3 regions of the Acetobacterium sp. K1/6 genome follow, and region 2 is predicted to be linked to each of the others. Evidence: predicted binding sites of a transcription regulator. Region 2 holds the regulator's gene; each other region holds the start of a gene.
The links. Region 2 encodes LexA, which represses DNA repair genes until DNA is damaged. Its sites were predicted from a motif close to CNAACANNTGTTNG; they were not measured.
Positions count from the first base shown of each region.

Region 1: the regulator LexA is predicted to act here: its motif matches at 4,690-4,703, upstream of uvrB (excinuclease ABC subunit UvrB).
Region 3: the regulator LexA is predicted to act here: its motif matches at 4,694-4,707, upstream of dinB (DNA polymerase IV).

Region 1 covers NZ_JAXQGA010000006.1:162,400-169,934, reverse strand. Annotated here, with positions in the region: gene uvrA (excinuclease ABC subunit UvrA) at 1-2,669, opposite strand, end outside; gene uvrB (excinuclease ABC subunit UvrB) at 2,691-4,667, opposite strand; gene U2P91_RS07410 (S41 family peptidase) at 4,816-6,015, opposite strand; gene U2P91_RS07405 (murein hydrolase activator EnvC family protein) at 6,119-7,288, opposite strand; gene ftsX (permease-like cell division protein FtsX) at 7,325-7,535, opposite strand, start outside.
Region 2 covers NZ_JAXQGA010000005.1:124,907-132,441, forward strand. Annotated here, with positions in the region: gene pheT (phenylalanine--tRNA ligase subunit beta) at 1-1,905, shown strand, start outside; gene U2P91_RS06105 (DNA-processing protein DprA) at 1,923-2,801, shown strand; gene zapA (cell division protein ZapA) at 2,893-3,453, shown strand; gene lexA (transcriptional repressor LexA) at 3,497-4,141, opposite strand; gene U2P91_RS06120 (tyrosine recombinase XerC) at 4,226-5,206, opposite strand; gene der (ribosome biogenesis GTPase Der) at 5,469-6,788, opposite strand; gene U2P91_RS06130 (DUF512 domain-containing protein) at 6,835-7,535, opposite strand, start outside.
Region 3 covers NZ_JAXQGA010000012.1:6,923-14,457, reverse strand. Annotated here, with positions in the region: gene U2P91_RS11535 (helix-turn-helix domain-containing protein) at 1-387, shown strand; gene U2P91_RS11530 (ATP-dependent DNA helicase) at 446-2,818, shown strand; gene U2P91_RS11525 (nitrous oxide-stimulated promoter family protein) at 2,842-3,135, opposite strand; gene U2P91_RS11520 (hypothetical protein) at 3,146-3,388, opposite strand; gene dinB (DNA polymerase IV) at 3,407-4,660, opposite strand; gene U2P91_RS11510 (carboxymuconolactone decarboxylase family protein) at 4,966-5,580, opposite strand; gene U2P91_RS11505 (uroporphyrinogen decarboxylase family protein) at 5,756-6,763, opposite strand; gene U2P91_RS11500 (HD domain-containing phosphohydrolase) at 7,064-7,535, opposite strand, start outside.

The DNA of each region.
Region 1 (7,535 bases), on a different contig from region 2:
TTGATCATATCCAACTGGTGCTCGATAACAACTACCGTGCTGCCACTGTCAGCCAATCGCTGGATCACGGTAATCAGTTGATGGACATCGGCAATATGCAAACCGGTGGTCGGCTCGTCCAGTACATAGAGGGTTTTCCCGGTATTGCGTTTGCTTAATTCCGTCGCCAGTTTAACCCGTTGGGCTTCTCCCCCCGATAGCTGAGTTGAGGGCTGGCCCAGGCGCACATAACTGAGACCCACGTCGTATAAGGTTTGGAGCTTATCTTTGATTTTGGGAATATTGTTAAAAAATTCCAGGGCTTCTTCCACGGTCATCTCCAGTACATCGGCAATATTTTTGCCCTTGTATTTGACTTCCAGTGTTTCCCGATTATAGCGCTTGCCTCCACAGACCTCACAGGGAACATAGACATCTGGCAGAAAGTGCATTTCAATTTTGATGATCCCGTCGCCGCTGCATTTTTCGCAGCGACCACCCTTGACATTAAAACTAAACCGCCCCTTCTGATAACCTCTGGCTTTGGCTTCCGGGGTTTTGGCAAAAAGATCTCGCACCAGATCAAACACGCCGGTGTAGGTGGCCGGATTGGAGCGAGGGGTTCGGCCAATTGGAGACTGATCGATATCAATGACCTTGTCAATGAATTCGACACCCTGGATATGAGTATATTTCCCCGGTTTTCTCAAACTGCGGTAGAGCTTTTGAGAAATCCCTTTGTATAAAATTTCATTGATCAGGGTACTTTTCCCCGATCCGGAAACACCGGTCACACAGATAAATTTCCCCAGTGGGAAATCAACATCCAGATTTTTTAAATTATTTTCCCGGGCACCAATAATTTTAATCGTGTCGCCAGTGCCTTCCCGTCGCTTTTCCGGGATTGGGATAAACCGCCGACCACTGAAATACTGACCGGTAACAGACTCGGGAACTGCCATGATTTCTTCCAAACTGCCCTGAGCAACGATTTCGCCGCCGTGAACCCCGGGACCGGGGCCAATATCGACAATATAATCAGCGGCTTCCATGGTTTCTTCGTCATGTTCGACCACAATCAGCGAATTTCCCAAATCGGTTAACCGCCGCAATGTTTCTAAGAGTCTCTGATTATCCCGTTGATGCAGTCCGATACTGGGTTCGTCCAGGACATAGAGAACCCCCACCAGACCCGAGCCAATCTGGGTGGCCAAGCGGATCCGTTGGGACTCACCGCCAGACAAGGTGCCAGCGTTCCGGGATAGGGTTAAATATTCCAGCCCGACATTTTTTAGAAAATTCAGCCGGGCATTTATTTCTCTAAAAATCGACTCACCAATTAGCATTTCCCGCTCGGTCATTTTCAGATTTTTGAAAAAATCAATCAACAGGCCAATCGACATATCGGTGATTTCAATAATGTTGCGGTCATGAATGGTTACGGCCAGACTGCCAGGGTTTAGCCGCTTCCCGTGACAGGTAGGACAAGGTGTTTCTGACATATAGCGCTCAATTAGCGACCGCATCCGTTCGGAGGTGGTTTCCAGATAGCGCCGTTCCATATTTTTAATGAGCCCCTCAAAGGTTGAGCTATAGGTTCCCGAAAACTTGCCTTCATAGGCAATTTCTAACACCTCATCACTGCCGTATAAGAGGGCATGCAAAAATGCCTCACTGGCCTCTTCCAGCGGTGTCTCAATCGAAAACCGATGCTTTTCGGCCAGTGCCTTGATTAAATTATAATAGTATTTGGAATCACTTTTTAATCCAAAAAATTTGATCGCCCCACTCGAAATAGACAAGCTTTTATCGGGGATCAGTAAATCCGGATCGACTTCCTGATGAAAGCCCAGGCCATGGCAATCCGGACACATGCCAAAAGGATTATTAAAGGAAAAGGTGCGCGGTTCCAAGGCATCCATGGCAATGCCACAATCGGCACAGGCCAGTTTTTCACTGAAAAGCTCCTGTTCACCGCCGATCACATCACAAATGACCAGTCCACCGGAAAGTTTCAGGGCAATTTCTAATGAATCGGAGAGCCGTTTTCCGAGGTTATCCTTGGCGACCAGACGATCCACCACCACTTCGATGGTATGCTTCTTATTTTTATCCAGATTGATTTCGTCGGTGACTTCCATCGGCTCGCCATCGACAATGATCCGAACGAACCCTTCTTTTTTGATGTGATCAATGGTTTTTTTGTGCTGCCCCTTTTCCCGCCTAACAACTGGTGCCAGGATCTGGAATTTTGTTTTTTCCGGAAGGGTCATGATCCGATCAACAATCTGATCGACGGACTGGGATTCCACCACTTTTCCGCATTTGGGGCAATGGGGAATCCCAATCCGGGCGTAGAGCAACCGCAGATAATCATAAATCTCGGTAACTGTGCCAACGGTGGAGCGGGGATTACGATTGGTCGTTTTCTGGTCAATCGATATCGCCGGAGACAAACCGTCAATGCTCTCCACATTGGGTTTTTGAGACTGGCCCAAAAACTGCCGGGCATAGGAGGAGAGGGACTCCATGTAACGGCGCTGTCCTTCGGCGTAAATCGTATCAAAGGCCAGCGACGACTTCCCCGATCCGCTGAGCCCAGTAAAGACGACGAGCTGATCCCGGGGGATTTTTAGGTTTATGTTTTTTAAATTGTGCTCCTTAGCACCTTTTATTTCGATGTACTTCATGTTTCTCCTTATTTTTGTCACTTATCTTCGATAATTTTTAAGATGGTGGATTTCGTCTCTTAGTTTGGCAGCCCGTTCAAATTCTAGGGCTTCCGCAGCGGTCAGCATCTCCAGTTCCAACTCTTTAATTTTAACATCAATATCCACTGCTTCATCACCAATTACATAGGTATCCGACGCTTCAGCCACCTTGGTTGCCTCAATGATTGAATGGATATCTTTTTTAACGGAGCTGGGGGTAATGTGATGGGCTTCATTATGGGCCGTTTGAATGGCCCGGCGACGATTCGTTTCGCTAATCGCCCGATCCATGGAGGGGGTGATCTTATCGGCATACATAATGACATGACCTTCTAAGTTACGGGCGGCCCGACCAACGGTTTGAATCAGGGAGGTCTCTGATCTGAGGAAGCCTTCTTTATCGGCATCCAAAATCGCGACCAGACCAACTTCCGGTAAATCAAGCCCTTCCCGGAGCAGATTGATCCCCACCAGCACGTCAAAGGTGCCTAAGCGTAAATCCCTGAGAATTTTCATCCGCTCAATCGTATCCACATCTGAATGCAGATAATTCACCAGAATCCCATTTTCTTTCAGGTAATCAGTAAGATCCTCGGCCATTTTCTTCGTTAAGGTGGTGACCAATACCCGATTCCCCTTGTCGGTTGTTAGTTTTATTTCTCCCAACAGGTCGTCAATCTGACCGGCAACCGGGCGAACCGTTATCTCGGGATCAATCAGACCAGTGGGTCGAATGATTAGTTCAACCGTATTCTGACTGTGTTCTTTTTCATATTTGCTGGGCGTGGCGGTGGTGAAAACGATCTGATTAATCTTACTCTCGAATTCAGAAAAATTCAGCGGCCGGTTATCATAGGCCGAAGGCAGACGAAAACCATAGTCGACCAGATTGCTTTTTCGGGCCTTATCCCCGGCGTACATCCCGCCAATCTGGGGAATGGATACGTGCGATTCATCGGCAACGATTAGAAAGTCCTTGGGAAAATAGTCAATCAGGGTATAAGGCGGTGATCCCGGGGGCAATCCGTTAATGTAACGGGTGTAATTTTCAATGCCGTTGCAATACCCCATTTCCCGGAGCATTTCAATATCGTAATTCGTCCGCTGAAGAATTCGCTGGGCTTCTACTAAACGATTGTTACGTGTATATTCGTCATAGCGCAGCCGCAGTTCTTTCTGTATCCCCGAAATCGCCCGTTCCAGATTTTCTGGGGTGGTCGTGTGGTGAGAGGCCGGGAAAATCGAGACATGGTTGAGCTCCCCATATATCTCACCGGTTAAGGTATCAATCTCCGTAATGCGCTCAATTTCGTCACCGAAGAATTCCAGGCGGATGGCTTTGTTTGATGAGGCCGATGGAAAGATCTCCAGAATATCCCCTCTGACCCGAAAATTGTTCCGCTCAAAGGCGATATCGTTGCGGGTGAACTGGATTTCCACCAGTTTTCGGATGATCGTATCCCGATCTTTTTCCATCCCCGGACGCAAAGAAAGCATCATGTTTTCATAATCAAAGGGACTTCCCAGTCCATAAATACAGGATACACTGGCAACCACAATCACATCCCTTCGTTCAAACAGGGCGGCCGTGGCGGAGTGACGTAATTTATCTATTTCATCATTAATCGATGAATCTTTTTCAATAAACAGATCCGAATGAGGTACATAGGCTTCGGGCTGATAATAATCATAATAACTAACAAAATACTCCACTGCATTATCCGGAAAAAAACTCCGGAATTCATTGGTCAGTTGGGCCGCCAGGGTCTTATTATGGGCAATCACAAGCGTTGGTTTTTGGACCGCCTCGATAACCTTGGCCATGGTATAGGTTTTTCCTGACCCGGTTACCCCCAATAAGGTCTGATATCGCAAACCATCCTGGATCCCCTGCACTATTTTTTTTATAGCCGGTCCCTGATCGCCCTTGGGTTCGTATTCCGAGACAACCTTAAAAGCATGCTTCATTTCTTTCATCAGCACTCTCCAATCATTATGATGAACATTCGTTCTATTATTTTACCATAGCTTTTTTTTAATGGCAATCAATAATCCTTCTGATTTAATAAAATCTTAAATTTTTTATCGCATTGAAAAAGCATACCATCATGGCATGCTTGAAAAATTAATTGGTTACGCCTAGTACTTCCAGGGCTTTTTGAAGTTGGACATCTTCTTCGTCCGTGAAAATATTATTCATCATAAAATCAGTCGCCTCAATGACAATATTCGGTTCCAGTCCTTTTTCGTGAATATTATTGCCGTTAGGCGTGAAGTATTCAGAATTTGTTACCTTAAACCCGCCACCATCAGTGAGACTGATGACTTCCTGCACAATTCCTTTGCCGAATGTCTTGGTTCCCACTAATTGCGCCGCTCCCGTATCCTGCAGAGCACCAGCTAATATTTCTGCCGAGCTGGCGGTTCCTCCATCGACCAGGGCCACCATTGGTAAACTAAGCTGTTCTTCCCCATCGGAGGTGTAATCTGTCTTATTGCCTTTTTTGTCAACCGTATAAACAACCACGGTTTGCCCCAGAATACGGTCAGCGATTTCCACCGCTTCTTTTACCCCGCCACCGGGATTACTACGTAAATCAATGACCAGGCCGGTAATGTTTTGGGCCATCAGCTCATTAATCTGGGTTTCGAAATCGTCTGCTGTTTTATCGGTAAACTCGCTGATTTGAATATAACCTTTATCGCCGATCACCCGGGATCTCACGGTTACTGCTTCAATGGTTTTTCGCACCAATTCCATTTCAATGATTTCCTCACCTCTGGCAATGGTAATGTTCACCATACTATCCGCCGGACCCTTCACCTTTGCGACAACCGCATCTGCTCCAATGGTGCTGACATCCTCACCATCTACCTTAATAATCTTGTCACCGGTTTTAATCCCAGCGGCATCTGCCGGGGTACCTTTCTGAGGTGCAATCACATAGGTATAGCCCTGTTCGTCCTCTGCTACCACCACCCCAATGCCTTCATAGGAGCCAGTGGCCATTTCCATGTATTTACTGAATTCCTCAGAGGTATAATAAGTGCTATAGGGATCACCCAAACTCTCGAACATCCCTTTAATGGCGCCATCAATCAGGGTGGTGTTATTCACGTCCTGATAATATTCTGAGGCGATCTGTTCCTTAAGCACCAGAAGTTTTTTAATACCGGCCGCTGTTTCGTTGCTGTCGACAGTTATAATCATCTTATTCCCCAAGAGTACATTACTGGTTGTTGCTACTGCAAAGGTGATCATGTTTGTGATGATCAGCACCACTATTATCACGACAAGCTTTGTTTTATTTTGTTTATTTTCCATTGTCTTCACCTGTATTCTAAATTTTTTTGACTGCAAAAAGAACAGGAGAAAAGAATCATGATTCTTTTCTCCTGTTCTTTTGTTCTATTCTACAACGGTTCGCTTAAAAATATCCTAAAGGATCGACAAATGATCCTCCGGAAAGAACGCCAAAGTGTAAATGGGCACCGGTAGAATCCCCGGTTGAGCCGACGTAACCAACCACATCCCCTTTATTGACCGTTTGCCCTGATGATACAGCAAAGTCACTCATATGGGCATACATGGCTTGTAGGCCATTACCTAAATCCACAATCACACAGTTTCCATAACCGCCATTCCAGCCTGCTGAGATAACCGATCCGTTACCCATGGCCATAATTGGTGTTCCCGATGGCGCACCCATATCAACCCCATAATGGGTTCGATAATCGCCCCAGATTGGATGGAGTCGGGTACCGAAGTAATCATCATCATAGATCGGGTAATAACCCGGGCAGGGCCATTGATAGGTTCCGTTTGATGGCACAAAGCTTGAGCTTCCTCCCGTGGTTGAACCGCCGGAGGCGGCCGCCTGAGCGGCCATCATTTCCCGTACCTGAGCTTCGATACTCGCTGCATTGGCAGCCTCGGCAGCTACAATGGCCTGGTATTCAGCTACAATGGCCTGGTTTTGAGCGAGTAAACTATCTTTTTGAGCCTTAATTTCTTCTTGTTGCGCTAGTGCCGCTTCCTGCTCGGCCTTTTTAGAAATTGTCAACAGACGATCTGCTTCAATTTTTGCTTTTTTCTCATCGATAACTTTTTTTGTTTCTGCCAAAGCGTTTAGTGATCCCTTATCCGATTCAATAATGTAACGGGACATGTCAACCTTGGTAACAAAATCGGCAAAGTCATTGGAAGTAAATAAAAATTCAAGCATACTGCCATTTCCGTACATGTACATGGTACGCACACGCTCATTCATGGACTCTTCCTGCTCTTTTCGTTTGGCTTCGGCAATATCCAATTCCTGCTGTGTTTTGGCGATATTCGCTTCCAATGTCGCAATTTCAGCATTGATTGTATCAATGACACCGTTAATTCGACTCATTTCGTCGTTAGCTTTGCCAATTTCAGTCTCAATTCCGGCAATGGTATTTTGTGTCATATCGATTTGATATTGAGCTGCTGCCTGTTTTTCATTGCTTTCCGCCAGTTGTTCGGTCAGGGATGCTGCATTAACCGGTGATATTAGAATCCCCAGTGTGACAACTACACCCACAATGCCTGAAATAATTTGTTTTTTTGTCATCCGACAATCCTCCTGTTTTTGACCCAGTCTAATCATTTATACATCCAAGAATTTGCGAATCGCAAATATACTGCCCACTGCACCAATAAATCCTCCATAAATCAGGAAGAAAAACATCAGCTGTCCCATCACGGCGTCCGGAGGCGCCAGGGTGGCATCAACCGGTAGAAAAAGATTCCCGCCAACTAAACCTAATATATAATAGTAGGTAATTCGGATAATCAGGAATGCCACAATGGCTCCCATT
Region 2 (7,535 bases):
GATGATGTGATCATTGATGTCGAATTGACGGCTAACCGCTCGGACTGCCAGTCCATCATCGGCATCGCCCGGGAGGCGTCAGCAACCCTGGATCTGCCGATGGCCGGTTTTACTACTTACTCTGCTATCGAAAGCTCAAATCAAATTGCTAATTATTTGTCGGTAAAGATTGAAGATCTGGCTTGTCCTCGTTATGTAGCCAAGATGCTAAAGGTAAAAAAAATTGAAGCATCACCGCTGTGGATGCAGATTAAGCTTCTAAACAGCGGAGTTCGTCCAATTAACAATATTGTTGACGTCACCAATTACGTAATGCTCGAACTGGGCCAACCACTTCATGCCTTTGATTATCATAGTCTCCAGTCCAAGGAAATTGTGATTAAAACTACGACTGATAAAAAAATGATTACTCTTGATGATCAAGAGCGGGCCATTGATAAAACCATGTTGATGATCACAAACGGTAAGGAACCGGTGGCGATTGCCGGTGTAATGGGCGGAGAAAATTCAGAAATAACTGAAAAAACCAGCCTTATTGTTCTGGAGTCTGCCAACTTTAACAAAAGCAGTGTGCGTTTAACAGCCAAGCAACTGGGTCTTAGAACCGAGGCATCGTCACGTTTTGAAAAAGGCGTTGATCCTGAATTAGCAGGTATTGCCGCCCTGCGAGCAACTCATTTACTCTTAGAAATCGGCGCTTGTGAAGTCATTGAAGGGCTGATTGATGTTTATCCGAGTGTTGTATCCTTAAAAAAAGTCATCCTGGATGTTAATTGGTTCAATGCCTTTGTCGGTATTTCGCTCTCAAAGGATGAAATTTCAAAAATACTGGCCCGTTTATTCTTTAAGGTCGAATCAATCGACGATCATATTCTGGCAGTTGAGGTTCCTAGTTATCGGATGGATATTGAACTTAAAGAAGATCTGGCTGAAGAAGTGGTCCGGATTTTTGGCTACGATATGATCCCCGGTACCATTATGGGAGGCGAAACCATGGTAGGGGGTAAAACACCAGTTCAAAAATTTGAAGACGCCCTTAAAAACATCCTGGTCGGTCAGGGGTATTATGAAACACTAACATCCTCTTTCACCAGTGAAAAACGCCTTCAAGGGCTGAATTCACAGCTCGAAGACAACCTCATCCCGCTGATTAATCCATTGGGAGAAGAAAACAGTATTATGCGCCATACCCTCATCGGACATCAATTGGAAGTGATTTCACTAAACTATAATCGAAAAAATCCGTTTGGTCGTTTTTTTGAATTGGCAAATACCTATCGCAAAAATTTTAATCCCGGGGAGTTGCCCATAGAAGAACAGAAACTAGTAATGAGTAGCTATGGTAATGAGGATTATTTTGACTTAAAAGGAGTTGTCGAGCTATTACTTAAGCAGTGCGGAATCAAATATCCGGAATTTATTGCCGGCGGATCAGATTTCTTCCATCCCGGACGAAAAGCTGAAGTTTTCGTAGATGGCGTAAAATTAGGAGAAATCGGTGAGATTCATCCTGTTGTCGTCAAGAATTATGAACTGCCAAAGCGGTGTTATGTATGCCAGTTGTCTTTTGAGGCACTTTACAATTGTTCTTCGCTGGTTAATAAATTTATCGATTTACCAAAATTTCCGGCATCAAACAGGGACTTGGCTATTTTATTGAAATCAGATATTCCGGCTACTGCAGTTGAAACAATTATCCGCAAAAATAGTGGTGATATTTTCGAAAGTATCGAATTATTTGATGTCTATACGGGGGCTCAAATACCAGATGGTTATAAGAGTTTGGCCTATGCGTTAAACTTCAGACATCGCGAACGGACGCTAAACGACAATGATATCAATCCGGTGATCGATCAAATCATTTGCGAACTCAAACGATCATTTGACGCTCAGCTTCGCGAATAATTAATGCAATTACGGGTATGAATCATATATATGAGATTATTATTGGCCTTTTACAATTAAAAGGGGTCGGACGCCAGAAAATTAAGCTGCTGCTAGAAATTATTACCTCGCCCCAGGTTCTTTCATTCCGAGAGGTGGTGGAAATCGGTCAAACTTTTCATATTATTACAAGTCAAATCGGACGAGTTGAGATTGAGCAAGCCATTGCGGATGCCAAACGGCTCGTCGATGAATGCGAAGAGCTGGGGATTCAATGCAAATCCTATTTAGATGATGGTTTTCCAGTGTGTCTTGATTTTAATGATCATCCGATCTTACTGTATTATATCGGAGATCTTGAAATCTTAAATCAACCCAAACGGGCCGCGGTTATCGGTAGTCGCACGCCGTCTCAACTGGGAGCGGATTTTGCTTTTCAGGCCGGTAAGATTCTTGCCGAAAATAATTTTGTCGTGATTAGTGGCCTGGCCGCCGGATCAGATTGTTATGGACATCGTGGTTGTCTGGCCGCCGGGGGAAAGACAGTGGCATTTTTGCCTTCAGGTTTGGTTCGGCTTTATCCGGGTTCGAATAAAGAATTGGCAGAAAGGATTTGTGATCATGGCGGTTGCCTGATCTCAGAATACAATCACCATGAAACGGTTCAGCCTTATAAATTTGTCGAACGAGATCGCCTGCAAAGTGGCACCAGTCAGTTTGTGATTGTCTCTAACTTTTCGCCGGGTAGCGGAACCATCCATACGCTGAGTTACGCTAACAAATACAAGAAGCCGATTTACTCCATCCCGGTTGTTTATGATCAATCAAGAGATGGATTTGAATACATCACTCAGAAGCACATCAACTTTCAGATCATCGAAAACACAAAACTGATGCAAGTGATCGAAAATTATTAATTGATAAATCATTTGTGTTTTTTAAGTTTATTACATATAATAGAGTGGAACACAATTTACCACTTAGAAATTTATTTCGCAGGAGGAAAAAATGCCTGAACAAACAATAATGGAATTACGCATATTAGATACTGAATTTAATTTAAAGGCAAAGGGAAACGAAGAGCATATCAAACTTGTCTCTGATTATGTCAATGCCGAGTTGGAACGCGTCAAGGCGGCTAATCCTTTTACTAATCACATTCGGATTGCAATTCTAGGCTGTATGAACATAACTGAGCGACTTTTTATTGCAGAAGAAGAAATTCGTACCAGTGAAGAAGTAAAAGCGAAGGAAATTGGCGAGATTAAACTAGTCCGAGATGAACTTGAGAAAACGAATGACTTATTAGATGCAGAAAAAGGAAAATATGAGACTCTGGCGGAAGAAAAAGAGTTGCTACAAAAAGAATTAGACGAAAAAAATGATTTACTGGCTCAATACCGTGAGCATTTGCGACAAAGTAAAATTGAAAGCGAAACCAGTCGTAAAACGATTTTAGACTTGCAGAATCAACTATTTGAAAGCCAGATTGAATTAGTAAAAGCAAACAAAAATCATATTGAAAAAGACGTTTTTAAAAATATTGAAGACAAAATGAAATTAGAATAAGATTATCAATTAAAAAAAAGATGTGAAAACATCTTTTTTTTGTTTAGAATTTACGCATTAATCCGGTAACCTTACCTAAAATTTTGATATCTTCTTCATTGCAGATAATGGGGTCCATAGTCTTATTTTCGGGTTGGAGCCTGATTTTATTGGTGTCTTCATAAAAGATACGTTTTACCGTAGCTTCATTATCTTCAAGCAGAAGGACCACAACAATTTCACTATTACTTGCCGTTTCCTGTTTTCTGACGATAATTTTATCACCATCAAGGATGCCGGCATCAATCATGCTGGTCCCCTTAACTTCAAGAATAAACGCGCTATCTGTTCCTGCAAAATCTAAGGGCAACGGAAAAACATCGGTGATATTCTCAATCGCGAGAATTGGCGCTCCGGCTGTTACACAACCTAAAATTGGCAGTGAAACAACTGTTTTTTCATCGAAGTAACTTGATATTGTTTCGTTAGGATCGTGACGAAGAACTTCGATGGCCCGGGTTTTCGTTGCATCCCGTTTAATATAACCCAGTTCCTCCAGCTTTTTTAAGTAAGTGTGAGCAGTGGAGGTCGATTTTAGATTAACAGCGGCACATATTTCCCGTACAGATGGGGGATAACGCTTATCTCGCATTTGAGCTTCAATGAATTTTAATATTGCAAACTGTTTGCTGTTTAAATCCTCGTACATTAGCATTCCTCCAAATTTTTATAACTTATTATAACATATCCTAAGAATAAAAACAAACGTAAGTTCTTTCTATAAATCATACTCTTAGTCATCACTTTCAAATTGAGATAAGGGATTTTGATTGAGAGTATCGCGAAGGGTTTCTTCGTTGATATGGGTATAGATCTGCGTTGTTGAAACATTTTGATGTCCCAGAATTTCCTGAACCGAGCGCAGATCCGCATTGCCATAGCGAAACATCAGGGTTGCCGCTGTATGTCTGAGCTTATGGACACTGATTTCGTCCGTATTGAGTCCACAACTGGCCAGATGTTTCTTTACCAGATGTTGAACTGCCCGATTACTGATAGGAGTATTCTGCTGACTGAGAAACAAATGGGGGGAGTCTGATTCCTGGCGGACTAAAAGATATCGATTGATCGCTTTCAAACAGGCATGGTTTAAGAAGACGGTACGTTCTTTATTACCTTTTCCAATGATCCGCAGGGCGTCATTTTTGATGTCCGTTATTTTTATTTGAGTGAGTTCGGAAAGACGCATTCCACAATTAAGAAATAACGTAACAATGGCAAAATCCCGTTCTTTATGACGACCGGTTATCCCTTTTAATAGATCCACGGCTTCATCCCATTCCAGATAACGGGCATGGCGAGCTGGTAGCTTGGGCATTTCGAGTTCTGTCACGGGGTTGGGAAGAAAATATTTTTGTTTATTACACAGATAATTAAAAAACGAGCGGAGTGAGGATACCTTTCGGCTACGGGCGGCGTCGGAATTATGCCGCTCCTTACTTGAATAGGAAAGAAACGCATAAAGAATACCCAGGTTGACTGCTTTTAAATCATCAAGCGTGACATCATCGATGGGAATCTCATCAAAGTCTAGGGATTGGGGAACCATCGCAAAATAACGCTTAATAAACCGAAAAAAGATGATCAGATCATAACGGTAAGCCTGAGCTGATTTTTCAGAATAACCTTTAATGGTCAAAACATAATTCAGAAATTCATCAATCAATGCGTTTTTTAAAATTATTCGATCAGTTTTATTTGTTGGGGGTGTCATGACAAGTACTCCTAAATTTATTTGGTATTTATGTAGTGCGTAAAGACAAGATCAGAACAGTTCATGAAGGTAACCAGGCGGCTAAAATAGATTGATCTTAGTTTATCACATTTTATTCGTTTTGTCACGAAACTTACATTTCGTGACAAAACATTTTAGTCTCTTTAGCTGGTCTGACCATAACTACAGATCCAAAAAGAACGAAAATTCTGCATAGCTGCTGCAAAATTCCCGCTCTTCAGATTAATAACTGTTTTTAATCTTATTCCGTTCGTTCCCGAACAAAAAATCGAATCGGTGTTCCAAAGAAATCAAAGGTTTCCCGAATCTTGTTTTCAAGGTAACGCTGATATGAAAAATGGACTAAGGTCATATCATTGACAAACACCACAAATGTCGGCGGATTAATGGCGACCTGAGATGCATAGTATAATTTTAGTCGACGGCCATGTTTTGATGGCGGCTGCTTCATCATGACAAATTCGGCTAGTGCTTCATTGACCTTACCAGTAGTGATCCGTTTGGCGCTTTGTGCTTTTACATATTCGATGGTTTCAAATATTTTGCCCAGTCGTTGTCCGGTTTTGGCTGAGATAAAAATGATTGGCGCATAATCCATAAATGAAAGTGCGTCCCGAATATCCCCTTCCATCTTTTTCATGGTTTTATTGTCTTTTTCGACGGCGTCCCATTTATTGACAATAATAATCGATGGCTTGGACCGATTATGGGCAATCCCGGCAATTTTTGCATCCTGCTCGGTAACACCCTGAGATCCGTCTATCAGAACCAGTACAACCTGACTCCGTTCGACGGCAGCAATAGCTCTAACGATACTGTAACGTTCGATGTCTTCGTAGATTTTTTTCTTTCGACGTAATCCGGCGGTATCAATTAAAACATAGTCTTCCCCGTCGTATCTGACGCCAGTATCTACGGCATCCCTCGTTGTCCCTGGAATATCGCTGACAATCAGCCGCTCTTCGCCCAGCACCTTGTTAATTAGGGTCGATTTTCCGACATTCGGTTTACCGATGACAGCGACTCGCAGCCTTTCATCTTCCGTTTCTTCTTCGTCATAGTAATGCTTAACATGGTTAATGATCTCGTCCAGAAAATCGCCTAGACCCAAACCTTGTTCGGCCGAGATCGCCATTGGCTCTCCGATTCCCAGGTTATAGAATTCAAAGGCGTTGTTTTCCAGACCCTGGCTATCAACCTTGTTTACAGCTAATAAAACATCTTTGTCATGTTTCCTAATCATATTGGCAACTTCCAAATCTGAGGCGGTCATTCCTTCTCGACCGTCTACCATCAGGACAATCAGATCGGCCATATCAATGGCGATTTCCGCCTGGACCCGCATTTGCAATAGAATATCATCTTTGGTGTGGGGTTCGATCCCGCCGGTGTCAATCAGGGTAAAATGGTGGTTTTGCCATTCGGCGTCGGCGATGATCCGATCTCTTGTTACACCAGGAGTATCTTCGACGATGGCAATTCGTTCTCCAACTAATTTATTAAACAGGGTTGACTTTCCCACATTCGGGCGGCCAACCACTGCAACGATAGGCTTTGGCATTTTTTTCCTCACTTCATTTCTAATAATAATTTTATATTTGCATTTTTTATTTGTCTAATAATGCCTGCAGCAAGTCTTCACCCTGAACCGGAATGCTGTGGATGGTCACATTAAGGGCTTCGCCTAGCGTTTCCAGGGTCCAGTCGTCTAATAAGGTAGAAGTACCGCTGCGCAGGGCATTTTCTGGCAGCAGGAGTAAATCATAGGGATTTTTATCAAGCCGGGGTTTCATTTGGGTCAGTATGTCCGAACCGGTGAGCAGCCCGGATACGGTAATCGCCTCGCCAAAAAAGTGGTTGATGATCGGGAAAACGGTCAGATCGAGAGACGGAAGCTCCGTTTTAATCGCATCAACCAGATTACCAAGATAATCATAAGCAGCAGTTCCGGTCAGAATCCCAATTTTTATCGCGGTGATTTTAAGTGGTGAGTCAGTTTTTCTAACATTTATCGTCTGTAATGCTTCTTTAACGGAGGCTTTAAAATCGGCCATCATTCCTACCCCGTTTTCAATTTGGGGAAATCCGCTATAGTAAGTGCTTTCGGGAATGGGGCTCTGCGCCAGTAAAAAAAACTCGTCGCTGGGATAGACAAATCCATTATCGTATTTTTTTTCCATTTCATCATGAACGGAGTTAATAATATCCAGGGTTTTCAGTGCATCATCCTGACTAAAAAGACGCAGTTTTTCTAAGCCTTGGCGATGGTTTGAAAGGCCCACCGGAACCACTGAAACAGATTGAAGAA
Region 3 (7,535 bases), on a different contig from region 2:
ATGGAAAACGATTTATTTGGCATCTGTCCATTTGTGACAACACAAAAAATTCTGACCGGAAAGTGGACGTTGCTTATTATGCACTGTTTAAGTGAACGCACCCTTCGATTTAATGAATTACAAAGAACACTCCCCTCTCTAACTTCCACCACGCTGACTAAGCAGCTACGAATGTTGGAAGATCACGGATTGATTATCAGAACCGTATATAATCAAATACCACCCCGGGTCGAATACTCGCTGAGCGACCTCGGAAAAAATTTCAAGCCAGTGTTGGATGAATTAGAAATTTGGGGGAACCAGTATATTGAATTTTTAAAAAATAAAAATCAGATCTCTGACCAAACTAACGATGATACCAATAAAAATGAAATGATGAGTTTTTAACAAATTTTTAAATCAAGACATTTTATAAAATAAAACAAGTAAAACAACAGGTGAAACGATGACCAATCAACCCGAAATAAAACTATCCGTCCGGAATCTGGTGGAATTTATGCTCCGTTCCGGAAATATTGATTCTAAATTTATCAGCAATGCCAGTGCTCTGGAAGGAACCCGAGCCCACCAGAAGGTACAAAAAGACAATCAGGACAAGGGCTATACCGCAGAGGTATCACTAAAATACAACCTCGCATATGAAGGCTTCTACTTCCTTATCGAAGGCCGTGCCGACGGCATCATCACCACTGACACGGGGGTTGTCGTGGACGAGATCAAGTCCACCAGCCAGTCCCTTTCGGACATCGACGAAGATTATAGTCAAACCCATTGGGCTCAGGCTAAATGCTATGCGTTTATTTATACTATCCAAAATGAGCTGCCAGAAATTGGCGTCCAGCTGACCTATTTTCAACGTGAGAGTGATGAGATCAAGCAATTTCTAAAAGTCTTTACCCAAACCGAACTGACCACTTTCTTTTATGATCTGATTAATCAATACCTGGTCTGGGCCAGCCTGACTAGCGACTGGGTAACCAAACGAAATGCCGCCATCAGGGCCCTGGATTTTCCCTTTGAGAGCTATCGCCGGGGTCAACGAGAGCTGGCGGTGGCGGTTTATAAAACCATTACCGAACATAAAAAGCTGTTTGTTCAGGCTCCCACCGGGATCGGAAAAACCATGTCCACCCTGTTTCCCGCGATCAAATCGATGGCTGAAGGGCATACCGCTAAAATTTTTTATCTGACCGCCAAAACCATTGTCCGGGAGGTGGCCGAGGAAGCCTTTGCTAAAATGGCGGACCAGGGGCTGGCTTTTAAAAGCGTCACCCTTACCGCCAAGGATAAAATCTGTTTTCAGGAAGAAACCATCTGTGATCCCGATCACTGCGACTACGCCCGGGGTCATTTCGACCGGGTTAATCCAGCTATTCTTGACCTGCTGGAGCAGGAAAACCGCTTGACCCGGCCGATCATTGAAGACTATGCTCACAAGCATCAAGTCTGCCCCTTTGAATTTTCCCTGGATTTAACCCTCTGGTGTGATTGCGTGATCTGTGATTACAACTATGTTTTTGATCCCCGGGTTTATCTCAAACGCTTTTTTACCGATAATGGCGGCGACTATACCTTTCTGATTGACGAGGCTCACAATCTGGTGGATCGGGCCCGGTCGATGTTTTCGGCCGAACTTTATAAAAAACCGTTTCTGGAACTGAAACGCCTGTTTAAGGATACCGATCCCGGTATCGCTAAAGCCCTGGGGAAAATCAACAGCCACATGATCGGGCTGCGGAAACTGGCTGAGATCAGCCAGCATTATCGCCAGCCGGAGGCCCCCAAAGATTTCTTGCCGCTACTGCTGAAGTTTATTAATCTGGCCGAAGCGTGGCTGGTAAAAAATGAGGGCAACGAATCCCACAAACAGCTGCTGGAACTGTATTTTAACGTCCTGACCTTTATGCGCACCGCCGAGTTTTACGATGACCGCTATCTGACCTACGTCGAAAACGCCAATGGTGACACCAAAATAAAGCTCTTTTGTCTGGACCCTTCCTACCTGCTGGGCGAAGCCATTAAGCGCGGCCGGGCTGCGATCTTTTTTTCTGCCACCCTGTCTCCCCTTAACTATTTTGCAGAAATTCTGGGTGGCGATCCTGACAGCTATAAAATCAGCCTGCCCTCTCCCTTCAATATCAAAAACCGGGAACTGCTGATTGCCGATACCATCTCAACCACCTTTCGAAACCGGGAAAAGACCTATCCCACCATTGCCACGTGTATCAAAGCCGTACTGGAGCAGCAGTCAGGCAACTATCTGGCCTATTTTCCTTCCTATAAATATATGAACGCGGTATTTGAGATTTTTACCGAAACCTACCCGGAGATCATCACCATCCGGCAATCCCCTGAAATGAACGAGGCCGACCGCGAGCTATTCCTGAATCAGTTCCGACCGAAACCCGGCACTGCCCAGGTCGGCATGCTGGGCTTCGGGGTGCTGGGCGGGATCTTTTCCGAAGGGGTGGATTTAAAGCACGAGGGACTCATCGGCGCCATTATTGTAGGTGTGGGTCTGCCTCAAATCTGTTTTGAGCGCGATATCATCCGCGATTATTTTAATGAAAAGAACAACGCCGGCTATGAATATTCCTACCTCTACCCCGGGATGAACAAAGTGCTTCAGGCCGCTGGACGGGTGATCCGAACCGAAACTGACCGGGGGGTGATCGTCCTCATCGATGAGCGGTTTGGCAGCCTCAGCTATCGCCAACTGTTTCCCCGTGAGTGGTTTCCCCACCGCCGGATTCGGACTGAGGCCGAGCTAAAAAAGGGTTTGCAGGATTTCTGGGCCATGCCTGAACCCCAAATTTGACGTAAAAAACATCTGCTGTCGTACTACGACAGCAGATGTCTGATGACCATGACAGGATGATAAAAAATCATCCGCGGTCCGCTAAAACCCATCACTTCTCGAATTTTCACCTGATTCTCTTTATTATAGCAGTGGCTTGGACACTGACTGCAAAAACCCTTGTTTTCGCCATAGCGGCAATGATCCAGGCGGTTCAAGGCATAGCTTAACAGAGCCTGGCACTCATCACACAGATGCTGCGAACGATGTTTTTTACGGCAATAGATTCTTATCATCAAGGTGAGGATTCTTCTTTCCTTGTCTATTTTTCGTATCATGCTTTATTCCCTATCTTTCCTTGCCCTCCACAAACCATTTGGGTGCTTCATAATAGAGACAGACCTCTTTATTCTGAATCCGGCAGGTATAGCGAATGCCCTGTCCGCCGACCTTCAGGGAAACACCCGGGCGCATATCCAAAACCCGGTCGATTATAAAAACCCGACCATCCTCCCATAAAACCTTTAAAGGAATAATTTTTCCATCTTCTTCAAATTTTGCAATCACCTGGACAAACTTTTTAATTGCCATTCTTCTCTAACACCTCCTTTAAAAGTAACCAATCGGATGGATAATGTGGTCTTTTTTGGGGTCCAGGCAGCTCATCTGATCCCCGATGGTGACCGCCCGCCGCACCGCCAGATTACCAAAACGCTTGCGCAAGTCATCGACGGTCTCATCAAGCCGAGCCTGCCGCACCCGGAGTTCTTCATTGCCAAACAGATCGAGCTGAATCGGGGTTGAGTCCGGTACCAGATCGGTGACCCGCACCCCCATGGAGCGGATATCCGAGCTAAAATCATAATTGTTTTCAAACAGTGCGATGGCCGCTTCCGCTATTTCCCGGGTCAGATCCGAGGGCTTGACCAGTTTCAACTGCCGGGTGAAGCTGTGTAATTCTTTGTTTCTTACATGGATCGCCACGGTCAGGCAATAGCAGCCGGTTTCCCGTAACCGCATGGCGACACTTTCGGTAAGCATGTAGATGATAAATTTCACATCCTTCAGGTCTTTTAAGTCCCGGGGAGTGGTGATGCTATTGCCAATGCTTTTAAGGATCCGTTCATTGCCGTTATAATGCTCGTCAAAGGATTTGACCGGGCTATCGTCCAACCCATTGGCAAACCGCCATAACACGGCACCCATTTTGCCAAATTGAAGCACCAGAAAATCCAGGGACGTTTTTGCCAATTGTCCGATTGTATAGATGCCATATTTCATCAATTTTTTCTTGGTTGAGCGACCCACATAGAGGAGATCTCCGACCTCCTGCTGCCAGACAATTTTTTTATAATTATCCCGGGTAATCACGGTGATGGCATTGGGTTTCTGGTAGTCCGAACCAAACTTGGCAAAGATCTTATTCCAGGAAACCCCAATGGACACCGTGATTCCCAACTCTTCCTGAATATCCCGGTTGATTTTTTCGGCGATCACTGGGCCGCTGCCGTAAATCCGGGCACTGTTAGTGACATCCAGCCAGGCTTCATCCAGGCCGAAAGGCTCCACCTGATCGGAATAGCGATTGTAAATCTTGCGAGCCAGCCGAGAGAAGCGCAGATACAATTCATAGTTAGGGGCCCGGACCACCAACTCGGGACATTTTGCCCGGGCCTGCCATAGCACTTCCCCGGTTTTGACGCCAGCTTCCTTGGCTTTCTGGTTCTTGGCCAAAATAATCCCATGGCGCTTCTCCGGATTTCCCCCTACCGCCACCGGGAGATTTCTGATTTCGGGATGATATAAACATTCCACATTGGCATAAAAACTGTTTATATCCGAGTGTAAAATAATCCGTTCCATGGCTCACCTTTTTTAATCTACCTCATTCAAATTAGTACATATGTTCTATTGGTATTCTATACCCACTGGCACTCTTTGTCAATGCCTAAATTCTTAACCTCACCAAATCCCTCTTAGCGTCATTTTTATTTCATGTCCAAATTGTAACATCGCTGTTTGTATACCATTTTCAACTTATCTGAAGATTAGGTGAAGGCTTACTGTTTTCGGGACAAAAGAAAAAACAGAGGGTATGATCCTCTGTTTTAAGAAATTTGTACGCTTACTCGTTTGCAGTTTTCAATCAATCGGAGCACCACTGCCAGCTAACATTTGTAATCGAGTAAACAGCGGTCGCTAAACCCTGCTGGCGGTATTCCCAGCCCCTGATTCAGTCTGGCCCAATAATTGACACTGGCAATGGTACTTGCCAACATAACGATTTCAGCTTCGGTAAATTCACAGGTCAGATTTTTAATGAATTGACCAGATAGATCGGGCGGGGTACGTGACAGACTGATGGCGTACTCCAGTGCCAGCAGCTCACGCAGGCTAAATGTATCAACAGACTGCACCTTCCGACGCCCCTGTAAGACTGCCAACTCGTCATCCGTTATCCCATTTTTAAGGATCCCGACGGCGTTCATGTCAATACAAAATGAGCAGGAGCAGATTAACGAGGCCTGGAGCCTAACTAGATTGAGTAGCCGCATCTCCTGATTATTCTTCCCTTTTGCAGTCATCATCTCCAAAACACCGGAACCAATGGCCGCTCTGGGATACCAGGTTAACATCCGGGCCGGCATCAGGTCTTTACCGGTTTCTTTTTTGGCGATGTACAATCCGATCCGAAGTAACAACGGTATTCTTTTCGGTGCTTTTATAAATGCTTTTGGTATTCCATTATTGCTATTTTTTTCTTTTTTACCCGTATTTTTCATTTTCCCCTCCGTTTATCTTTATATCGACTGTATACCATCATTATAACCAATTAAACACCGATCATAATCCGACTCCCAGAAACGACAACAGCCGGAGAAAAGTCTCCGGCTGTAGCTAAGTTTTATTTTATGATGGATTGGTTTAATCAGGGTGTAAATTATTCTCCAGCACTAACTATTTTCCGGCATTGATCAGATCAATTTCCGTAGTAATCGCTTCATAAACGCCGGGGTAAACACTACCGGGACCACCTTGGGTAATACAAGGGATGTAATAGTGTTTACCGCATCGGGCGACGGCTTTGCGCACTTCGGCGCCAACACTTTCCTGGGTCCAGTTTTCATCATCAATCAGGGAGTTGTCGATATCGCCCATGAACGAGATCTGGCCGCCGTACTTTTTAATGAGGTCGGGAACATTATTATTAGAAATACAGCCCTGCCAGATATCGATACCCATTTCGATCATCAGTGGTACCAGATTGGCGGCATAGGAATCGCTGTGATGGACCACCAGCTCAACACCGTTAGCCTTATAAAAGCCGTAGATTTTTTTGTAAGCCGGTACGATAAACTCGGCAAACATTTCCGGTGCCATAAACGAGTTCAGAGAACTGCCCCAATCGTCATGATGGAACAGACAATCTGGTTTGTAATATTTGATCAATTCCGCGGCATAGCGAAGTTCATATTCAACAATGTAATCAATTAAGGCATGCATTTCTTCCGGTTCCTCATAAAAACCCATCAGACAATCTTCCATCCCCATTAAATGATGGCATTGTTCAAAGACTCCCGGAGCCACAAAGACGGTGGCGAATACCTCGTTACGGTCAATTGCTTCAATGGCTGGTAAAAACGGGGCCCAGGCTTCGGCTGGTAAATCTGTTTTAGGGGCCTTAACAACGTCCCGCCATTTTGTAATATCCTGGAGCACCTTGTGTTCCTTATCGTGTAAGGGAAATGCTCCGGGGGTTCCCGCTGGCCAGGCAAAGGTAATGCCCCAGGCATTCTTTGCCGGTTCGCCACCAGGCATGGGAAAAGCGCCTTGTCCGGTAATCGGATCACCCATTATCATTCCGTAAATGGCATCGGTACACACAAAGGCCTCATACTGATTGACAAAGCGGTCCGGATTGCCACCTTTAATCGTTTCCAATAGGTTCTGTCGTTTCGTTAGCATAAATCATTTCCTCCTAAAAATAGTAGCGTTACACAATTTAAATGCGTATATATTTGTAAAATGAATTATATCACTAGTTTCAAAGAATTACAAGCATTACTTAACCGGTTAAATCTATATTTCTGATGACGTTATCATTGGCCTGTTGATAAGCTTTTTTAAAAATCCCATCAAGTTCGGGAGTTTCCTGATCCAAAGGGGATTTATTCCGCCTTTCTACTGTTTTAAATATAATTAAGAATTTGAAACCGTCTTGTATTGTGCATTCAATCTTTGGTCAGGATCTGCCTTATCGAGCTCCTATTCAATCACATTTTCTTCGATTACATCCTTAATGAACACCCCCACCAGAACCGGATCAAACTGAGTGCCGGCATTACGCTTTAACTCATCAATGGCGTCCTTTTTTGTCATTGCTTTGCGATAGGGTCGGTCCCGGGTCATTGCATCATAGGCGTCCACAATAGCTAGAATCCGGGCCAACAGGGGAATTTCATCGGTTTTTAGACCTTGGGGGTAACCGGCGCCATCCCAGCGCTCATGGTGACAAAGAATATATTCAGAGATCTTGCGCAATTCCGGCACTGTCTGAGCAATTCGATAGCCTACCTCAGGATGCTTTCTGACTTCCAGCCACTCATCATCAGTCAATTGACCGTTTTTTTGAAGTAGCTTGCTGTCGATGCTAATTTTTCCGATATCATGAAGGGTTGTCGCCAATTCCAAAGCTACCAGTTCCTCCTGATCCAGCCCCAAGACCTGCCCCAATTGC